Regions from separate parts of the Marinobacterium sp. xm-a-152 genome, predicted to be linked through region 1. Evidence: predicted binding sites of a transcription regulator. Region 1 holds the regulator's gene; each other region holds the start of a gene.
The links. The regulator sigma-54, encoded in region 1, starts transcription at its own class of promoters, with help from an activator protein. The targets are predictions, from matches to a motif close to TGGCACNNNNNTTGCTNT.

Region 1 (3,245 bases):
TAACCATGAGTTCACTCGAAGCCCTTCACCTAGCCAAAAGCTACAAAGGACGCTCTGTTATTCAAGATGTGTCCGTCACTGTTGAGCCTGGTGAGATTATCGGATTGCTTGGGCCCAACGGTGCGGGTAAGACAACCTGCTTCTATATGATTGTAGGTCTGGTCAGAGCGGATCGAGGCAACATTCGTCTCAATGGCGACGACGTCACTAGAATGCCTATTCATGAGCGCGCAAAACGCGGCTTAGGCTATCTTCCGCAAGAGGCCTCTGTATTCAGAAAGCTGAGTGTCTACGATAACCTGATGGCCATACTGGAGCAGAGAAAAGACCTGACCAAAGATCAACAACACGAGAAAGCTCAATCTCTACTAGAAGAGTTCCATATCACTCACATCAAAGAGTCCAAAGGGATGGTCCTATCTGGGGGTGAGAGACGCCGAGTTGAGATTGCAAGAGCCCTAGCAAACGACCCTGACTTCATCCTACTGGACGAGCCTTTTGCTGGTGTAGACCCCATCTCTGTCAGCGACATCAAACAGACCATCAGGCACCTTAAAGATCGAGGTATTGGCGTCCTGATAACCGATCACAATGTCAGAGAGACTCTCGACATTTGCGAACGGGCTTACATCGTTAGTGAGGGTAACATTCTTGCAGAGGGTGAGCCTGAGCAGATCATGATGAATCAAGCCGTTAAAGAGGCTTATCTGGGCAATGATTTTCGCTTGTAACTCTCACACTTTTAAGTAATTATCATTTTAATGAAGCACTCTTTACAGCTCAAAGTCGGACAGAACCTGTCCATGACCCCACAATTGCAGCAAGCGATCAAATTGCTGCAACTCTCCTCCTTAGAGCTACAGACAGAGATTCAAGAGGCACTCGATAGTAACCCACTACTGGAGGTAGCCGATGAAGAAGATCAGAGTGAAGAGAACTCTCAAAGCATTGAGCAAAAAGAGTCATCAACCTTAGATGAGACCCAATCTAATTCAGAGATCGAAGAGACGTTCGAATCGTCTCAGCCGGAAGATAGCTGGTCTACTGATGACATCCCTGAACAGCTTTCAACCGACAGTCAATGGGACGATACTTACCAAAGCTCTTCAAATTCCAATCGTGATGATGATTGGATGCCAGGTGATAATGACGCTGCGGTTGAAACCATCCAAGACCACCTTAACTGGCAACTGAATCTGGTTAATTTCAGCGATGTTGATCGATACATTGCTGAGATGATTATCGACTCTATCGATGATCGTGGCTATCTGATCACCGATCTGCAGGACATTCTTCTTAACTGCCAAGAGGAACTACCTGAACTCTTTTTTGAAGTGGAAATGGATGAGGTGGAGACAGTACTTCACCGCATTCAACAGTTTGACCCACCCGGTGTCGGTGCCCGTGATCTTGCAGAGTGTTTGAAAATCCAGTTAAGACAGCTACCCATAGAGACACCTTGGCGCGCAGAGTCACTGCGCCTAGCGACCGACTATTTAAACCTGTTGGGCAGTCGAGATTTTAAATCTTTGATGCGCCGTATGAGGCTCAAAGAGGAGCAACTGTCAGAGGTGGTTAGGTTGATTCAATCACTTAACCCAACACCAGGAGACTCTTTAGATCTGGGTGATACTGATTACATCGTACCGGACGTGATCGTGCGTAAACGCGCTGGGGAGTGGACACTCACTTTAAATAACGACGTAGTTCCTGAGTTACGTATCAATGATGTCTACTCAGGCATGATTAAACGTGCAGACAACTCCGCGGAGAACCAATTTTTAAAAGACCATCTCCAGGATGCACGCTGGTTCATAAAGAGTTTACAAAGCCGCAACGAGACCCTCTTAAAGGTCTCAACGGAGATCGTTTCCAGACAGATCGGTTTTCTTGAACAGGGTGAACAGGCGATGAAGCCTCTTATTCTTCACGACATTGCTGAAGCCGTTGATCTACATGAATCCACCATCTCCCGTGTTACAACTCGAAAATACATGCACACCCCGCGCGGTGTCTTTGAATTGAAATATTTCTTTTCGAGTCAGGTGGCTACCAGTGACGGCAGTGGTGCATCATCAACTGCGATTCGAGCAATCATTAAAAAATTAATTTCAGAAGAAGACCCTCGCAAGCCACTAAGTGACAGTAAGCTTGCTACACTACTAGATAAAGAGGGGGTGAATGTTGCAAGACGAACCATTGCTAAATATCGCGAAGTTCTCAACATTCCACCTTCAAATGAGAGAAAGCGTTTGGTTTAATTGAGGTGGGCGGCCTCATTTTTTCACTCCGCCTAAGACGAGGAGAAGTCATATGCAGATAAATATTACTGGTCATCACGTGGACCTGACTGAAGCTCTAAGTGAATACGTACGTAACAAGTTCGATAAGCTAGAACGTCACTTCGACAACATTCAGAATGTACAAGTTACTCTCAGTGTCGAAAAGCAGGGTAAAAAAGCCGAGGCTGATGTTCACTTAGCCGGTGGCCAAGTGGTAGCTTCTGATGAGCATGATGACATGTATGCAGCGATTGATGGCTTAGTGGATAAGCTTGATCGCCAAATCATCAAGCATAAAGAAAAAATGAAATCTCACAAATAAACGAACGACAACATGCAACTAGGTGACCTACTGACGACTGAAACAACCGCCTGCCGGGAGTCAGTCGCCAGTAAAAAACGCCTTCTACAAGTGGCCAGCGAAAAGCTGGCCTCTTCAGTTGATGGCGTGACAGAAGATGAAATTTTTACAGGCCTTCTCAATCGTGAACGGTTAGGCAGTACAGGAATAGGTTCTGGCGTGGGTATACCACACTGTCGGATCCCAGGTTGCTCAACAGCATCCGCCTGCTTAATCACACTTGATGACGGTGTCGATTTTGATTCAATCGATTCAGCGCCGGTCGATCTTGTCTGCGCACTGATCGTGCCCGATGATGGAAATGATGAGCACCTTAAGACACTGGCTGGTTTAGCCGAGCTGTTCAGCAAGCCCGAAGCCCTTAATTCACTTAGAGACTGCACGAATTCTGAGGCCCTACTCAATAAAGCAACTGAGCTATCAAAGGTCTAATCATGAGAGTCGTTGTTATCTCGGGTCGCAGTGGTTCAGGGAAGAGTACCGCCTTGCAAGCACTTGAAGATGTTGGGTTCTATTGCATAGACAACCTACCAGCGACGCTATTGCCAGCGTTGGTCGAGCAGATGCTTAACGACCAGAATACCGCACCCCTGATTGCTGTG
Region 2 (3,245 bases), on a different contig from region 1:
AAGGCTGCATTGAGCAGTTGTTTGGAGGCAATAATGAGCAATGAAAAGATTTCGGCAGCGCAGATGCGCGATCCGAATTAGACCCCACCGATGCATCTAGCAATTCCGCTAGGCATTCAACACGTACTGGCGATGTTTATCGCAAACGTAACCCCAGCGATCATCGTTGCGGGTGCAGCGGGATTTGGCTTTGGTTCAAATTCACCTGACTTCCCTAACATGATCTACATGATGCAGATGTGTATGCTCCTTGCGGGTGTTACAACACTGCTTCAGACAATTGGTGCAGGCCCTGTGGGTGCACGTCTTCCGATTGTGCAAGGTACCAGTTTCGCATTCATTCCTATTCTTATCCCATTGGTAGCGGGTAAGGGTGTAGAAGCGATGGCTATGGTGACCGGTGGTGTCCTAGTCGGTGGTCTATTCCAAGCAGCGCTAGGGCCATTTATTGGTCGCCTTCGTTTTGCTTTGCCTCCATTGGTAACAGGTCTGATCGTGCTGATGATCGGTTTGTCACTTCTTAAAGTGGGTATTCAGTACGCGGCAGGTGGCGTTCCGGCGATTGGTAAGCCTGAGTTTGGTTCGTTAGAGAACTGGACTGTTGCTGGTACCGTTATTGTGGTGACCCTAGGTCTGAAATTCTACGGTAAAGGCATGATCAGCTCAGCGGCTATATTGATCGGTCTGATTGCAGGTTACGTTCTGGCCTACTTTATGGGTATGGTTAACTTCGGTAACGTCGGCCGTGCTGCAAGCTTTGCGCTGCCACAGCTCTTCCCATTCGGAATCGAGTTCGGCGCAGGTGCCATCATCGGTATCGCACTCATGTCATTCATCTCTGCGATTGAGACAGTGGGTGACGTATCGGGTATCACCAAAGGTGGTGCGGATCGTGAAGCAACTGATACTGAGATCAAAGGCGCAACTTATGCAGACGGTCTAGGTACAGCGCTATCTGCTCTAGCTGGTGCACTGCCAAATACATCGTTCTCGCAAAACGTTGGTCTGATCGCAATGACGCGTATGATGAGCCGTCACGTGGCAACCATTGGTGCGATCTTCCTGATCGTCTGTGGTCTGATCCCTAAAGTGGGTGCTCTTATCTCTACTGTGCCAATCGAAGTATTGGGTGGTGGTGTTATCGTGATGTTCGGCATGGTTGCCTCTTCAGGTATGAAGATGCTGGCTGATGTGGATTGGAACAGCCGTAACATGGTGATCTTTGCAGTATCACTATCACTTGGCCTGGGTCTAATGCAGGTTCCAGAAGCGCTTCAGCACCTAGACGGTACAGTTAAGGCGCTTTTAACAACAGGTCTACTACCAGCAGCAGTCTGCGCCATCGTACTCAACCTGTTTATGCCTCATCCTAAGAAGGAAGAGGAGTAAGTTTTTAACTTACCTTTCTAATCGATCAAAGGCCCCTTATGGGGCCTTTTCAGTTGGAGCCTTATCACAGATGAGGCGATTTTTATCAGCACGCATCGCGGCCTTTTCAAGACCGCTCCAACGGTTCGCACGCTGAATTGATGTTGGAGCCTTATCGAAGATGAGGCGATCGTTTCTGACTGCGGATGACAGGCTGAAGCCAGTCACGGCAGCTCCGTAGTTGAGTTCTCGCCTGTCAGCCGCTATATGGCTAATCCCACAACCCCAAACAAGTGCACCAAAATACCCTTAAAAATTTACTTTTGCGATCTTTTGGTGCGCATTCCTGTCGCAAATGTCACTTAATGGTGCACTGCAAAATCTCTTCATATGCGTCAAATAGAATAATATTAATTGTTTATCTTATTGTTTTTAAACATAAATAAAATTAATTTACGGACTATTTCAAAAACTGGCACGCACTCTGCAATAAGAAAAACATCTAGGTTACTAATCAAAGGAGAAGACCCTGATGTCTAAATCAACTATGTTTAAATCTGCTGCGCTAGCCTTAGCTGTTTCTGCAACGAATCTTGCAATGGCGGCTGATACGATCAAAGTGGGCGTGCTTCACTCACTGTCGGGCACAATGGCGATCAGTGAGACAACACTGAAAGACACCATGCTGATGCTGATCGAAGAGCAGAACAAGAAGGGCGGTTTGCTAGGTAAACAACTTGAGCCTGTGGTTGTCGACCCAGCGTCTAACTGGCCACTGTTTGCTGAGAAAGCACGTGAGCTAGTTGAGAAAGAGAAGGTGGACGCGATCTTCGGTTGTTGGACATCAGTGTCGCGTAAATCGGTTCTTCCGGTTATTGAAGAGCTAGACAGCCTCATGTTCTACCCAGTTCAGTATGAAGGTGAAGAGTCGTCTAAAAACGTCTTCTACACAGGTGCTGCGCCAAACCAGCAGGCGATTCCAGCGGTTGATTACCTAATGAACGAGTTGGGTGTTGAGCGTTGGGTGCTAGCCGGTACTGACTATGTCTACCCACGTACAACTAACAAAATCTTGGATGCTTACCTAAAAGCGGCGGGTGTTGCTGAAGAGGACATCATGGTGAACTACACGCCATTCGGTCACTCTGATTGGCAGTCGATTGTATCGGACATTAAAAAGTTCGGTTCAGCGGGTAAGAAGACTGCGGTTGTCTCTACCATTAACGGCGATGCCAACGTACCTTTCTACAAAGAGCTAGGTTCACAGGGCATCAGCTCTGAAGATATTCCAGTGGTTGCTTTCTCTGTCGGTGAAGAGGAGCTATCTGGTATGGATACTGGACCGCTTGTAGGTCACCTAGCTGCTTGGAACTACTTCATGAGCGTTGATAGTGAAGTGAACGATGAGTTTATCGAGAACTGGCACTCATTCATTGGTAACGAAGATCGTGTAACCAATGACCCAATGGAAGCGCACTACATCGGCTTCAACATGTGGGCTAAAGCGGTTGAAAAAGCTGGTACAACGGATCCATCGGCTGTCCAAGATGCTCTCATCGGTGTCTCTGTACCAAACCTTACAGGTGGCCTATCCACTATGATGCCAAACCACCACATCTCTAAACCGGTTCTGATCGGTGAGATCCAAGATGATGGTCAATTTGAAGTGGTCTCTTCAACTTCAGGTTTGGTGGTTGGTGATGCATGGTCTGATTTCCTAGAGGGTTCTAAAGACCTTATCTCAGACTGGCGCCAGCCACTCTCTTGCGGGAACTACAACGTGAAAACCGCAACCTGTTCTGGTCAGAACTTCTAATCTTTCTTAACAAGAAAAGACCAGGCGGCAGATACTGCCGCCTTTTTTCCACCTGTAAGGA
Region 3 (3,245 bases), on a different contig from region 1:
GTTTAGTCCAGATCTGCTCGGCAGAGTCATTGATGGTATGGGACATCCACTAGATGGTGGTGCTCCGATAGTGGCAACTGCCTATCGTCCGATTACTGCAGATCCTATAAATCCTTTGCATCGTCGGCCAATCACCGAGAAGTTAGATGTGGGTGTGCGTGCAATTAACTCGCTGCTATCCCTAGGTCGCGGTCAGCGTATCGGTTTGATGGCTGGCAGCGGAGTTGGTAAAAGTGTTTTGTTGGGAATGATGACCCGCTTTACGTCAGCCGATGTCGTTGTGATTGGCCTTATTGGCGAGCGTGGTCGCGAGGTTAATGAATTTGTACGTGACACCCTGGGCGAAGAGGGGATGAAGCGTGCTGTAGTTATAGCTGCTCCTGGGGATACTTCACCGGTATCTCGTTTACATGGTGCATCTTTGGCAACTGCTGTAGCTGAGTATTTTCGAGATCAGGGCAAAAACGTTTTGCTGTTGATGGACTCTCTGACGCGTGTTGCACATGCTCAGCGTGAGATCGGTCTCGCCGTTGGCGAACCCCCCACGACTAAGGGCTATCCACCTTCAGTGTTTACGCTGTTGCCATCATTGATTGAGCGGGCAGGTAACTCAAACGTTGCCAATGGCTCGATCACAGCAATCTATACCGTATTGGCCGAGGGTGATGATCAACAGGACCCAATTGTCGACTCTGCTCGTGCAATTTTAGATGGTCATATCGTTTTAACCCGTGAACTTGCAGCTCAAGGACATTTCCCAGCGATCGACATTTTGCAGTCGGTGAGTCGCTTGATGCCGCAGCTTGCATCGCCAACTCATCTTGAAGCGGCATCAGAATTTAGGCGTCTCTACTCCGCCTACGAAGAGCACAAAGATCTAATCAGTGTTGGAGCATATCAACGTGGCTCTAACCCGGATGTTGACCAGGCACTGGCGCGTCTCTCCTTCATGCGCAGCTTCTTGAAACAGGATATGAGAACTGCGGTGAGCCTCAGTGAGTCTATTCACTACCTAGAGAATATGCCTGAAGAGGTGGAGCAGGAGTCGCCTAAACCCGTGCAGATAAATCGTACTTCGCAAACAGCGGTACTGGAGGGGTAAATCATGGGCATGAACTGGAAAGTGGTAAAAGATCTTCGGACCAGAGCACAGGATGAAGCGCTTCATAAAGTGGAAGAGAGCGCAGAGAAACAGCAGCAAACGATGGACTCTTTGAATCAGATTCTAAGCTTTATTCGAGACTACAAAGATCAGCTAACCCAGTTTGAAAGCCAAGGTGCGCCTATAGCATCCATCATTCGCACCCGGCATTTTATCGATGAACTTACGGCCTCAGCGGCAGCCCAAGAGCAACTACTTGTGCAACTCTCCTTCGTGACACAACAAGATAAGCTGCAATTGATAGAGCGCCGTGCCGAGTTGAAGGCGGTAGAGAAGCTGGAGCTTAACGAGATTGAACAGCACCGTCGTTATCAGCAGTCGATTGAAGCTAAAGAGCTCGATGAGTTGGCACGCCGTCAATTTATGGCCAATAGCCACAGCCCCTCATAGTACTTCCGAATCCTGTGCAAATATGTTTGTGGCAAATTGATCGGCAATAGAGCGGCAAGAGGTGTCACTTTATTGCCGTTTAACCTGAAAATATCATCATTGCTAAATTTGAATCGCCATCCAAACGAAATAATAAATCATTTTAATTATAATTAAATCAATATCTTAAAACCATTTATCACTGTTTTTTACTAAGTTGGCAAGCTTCTTGCTTACTATTCAGTAAGAAAAAATTTCGATTGGATTAGGATGGTTTGCCTGTGAACAACTCAAGCCTAAATTTATTTGGATTAACGACTGATAGAAACACTATCGGTGAACCCAAATCTATTAAAAATCAGACACTTATCAAGGGTGAGGAGGCGATTAACTTTAAATCGTTACTGACTCCAAGTCCTGAAACCGCACTGACGGCTGCCGTTACAGCGGGTGTCAATAAATTGCCGCTCGATGGCAAGGCTTTGCCGAGTCAGCTGTTGGAGCAGTTGCCAGAGCTTGCAGAGCTCTCAGATGAGCAGCTTCAACTGCTTGCGGAGCAGCTGGGCGTTGTACTCGATCCTAAGACATTGCAGATGGCTGCCCAAATTGGTGATAGTGAAGCCAAGAGTGCCATCACTAAACTTGCGCAAGTTATTCAAGGCGCAACCGGTCTTCAGCCCGCAACCAATATAGCAGCGAGTCTTACAGCCGTGGCTACTGAAGGTGCTGAGACTCCAGTAATTCTAACTAAGCCAATTTCTGATCAACAACTTATCGCTACAGCCCAGACATTCGGTGCCAGTGTAAAAGTTGCTGAGAATGTTGTTACGGCACCAGCTACGAATGGCCAGCCTTTGGTTGATGAAGACCTACTAGTACAGGCCCAAGAGGGTACAGATGCTCAATTGGCTCGAGCTAAAGCGGCTGTTGAAGGCTCTGCTGGGGTAACCCGTTCGGATGCCAATGTTCTATTACAACAAATGCAAGGACGAGTTCGTGTTAATCCAAATAGCTCAGATATGAGCCTTGCTGGTAAAACGATTAAAGCCGACGGCACTGTTAGCAATAACATCACGACCGATAATTTCTTGGCAAATCGAGTGTTTAATCTCTCTACCAACAAGGCACCGATGATGCGCTCTGTAGAGAGTGAATTGATGCAGCCAACACGCGTTGCCCTGCCAGAATCTATTTCGACTGCGACTACCTCAGCACGTTTCTTGGAACAGCGCTTTATGGCGCAACAAGCTAACAGTAGCTCCGCATCGACCACAATCCAGCCTACTACGACAACTGTACTTCCAGGTGTCGTTCAATTGACACCTATGGATACAAGTCAGCATGCAACGGCTCAAGCTCAGCGTCTAGTGGCTGATCAACAGCCTCTGGAGAACTTTGTCACTGTGCAGAACCAGGATCGTATGCAGCGTGCAATGGGTGAACGCATTATGCAGATGGTGGAGTCCGGCAAGTGGGATGCTGAGATGGATCTTAACCCATCCCGTTTAGGCACGGTTCGCATTCGCATGAATATGGAAAATAGTGAGCTTCAGTTGGTTGTTACATCGCAGAACTCAGCTGTACGTGAAATGTTAGAGGCGGGTCTACCGCGACTCCGTGACGGCTTACAAGAGCAAGGCATCATGCTTGCTAACTCCTCTGTAGAGCAAGAGGGAGCGAGCCAGCAAGGTAGTTCAAATTTTGCACAGAATGG

Region 2: urtA (urea ABC transporter substrate-binding protein) is a predicted target of sigma-54. The motif match lies at 1,842-1,859, and genes of this name have one in related genera.
Region 3: XMA152_RS12775 (flagellar hook-length control protein FliK) is a predicted target of sigma-54. The motif match lies at 1,750-1,767, and genes of this name have one in related genera.

The regions. Positions count from the first base shown of each region.
Region 1 covers NZ_WBYI01000007.1:68,899-72,143, forward strand. Annotated here, with positions in the region: gene lptA (lipopolysaccharide transport periplasmic protein LptA) at 1-3, shown strand, start outside; gene lptB (LPS export ABC transporter ATP-binding protein) at 6-731, shown strand; gene XMA152_RS08295 (RNA polymerase factor sigma-54) at 762-2,261, shown strand; gene hpf (ribosome hibernation-promoting factor, HPF/YfiA family) at 2,314-2,604, shown strand; gene XMA152_RS08305 (PTS sugar transporter subunit IIA) at 2,617-3,075, shown strand; gene rapZ (RNase adapter RapZ) at 3,078-3,245, shown strand, end outside.
Region 2 covers NZ_WBYI01000012.1:5,714-8,958, forward strand. Annotated here, with positions in the region: gene XMA152_RS11195 (uracil-xanthine permease family protein) at 91-1,389, shown strand; gene urtA (urea ABC transporter substrate-binding protein) at 1,901-3,184, shown strand.
Region 3 covers NZ_WBYI01000001.1:71,946-75,190, forward strand. Annotated here, with positions in the region: gene fliI (flagellar protein export ATPase FliI) at 1-1,102, shown strand, start outside; gene XMA152_RS00365 (flagellar export protein FliJ) at 1,106-1,552, shown strand; gene XMA152_RS12775 (flagellar hook-length control protein FliK) at 1,813-3,245, shown strand, end outside.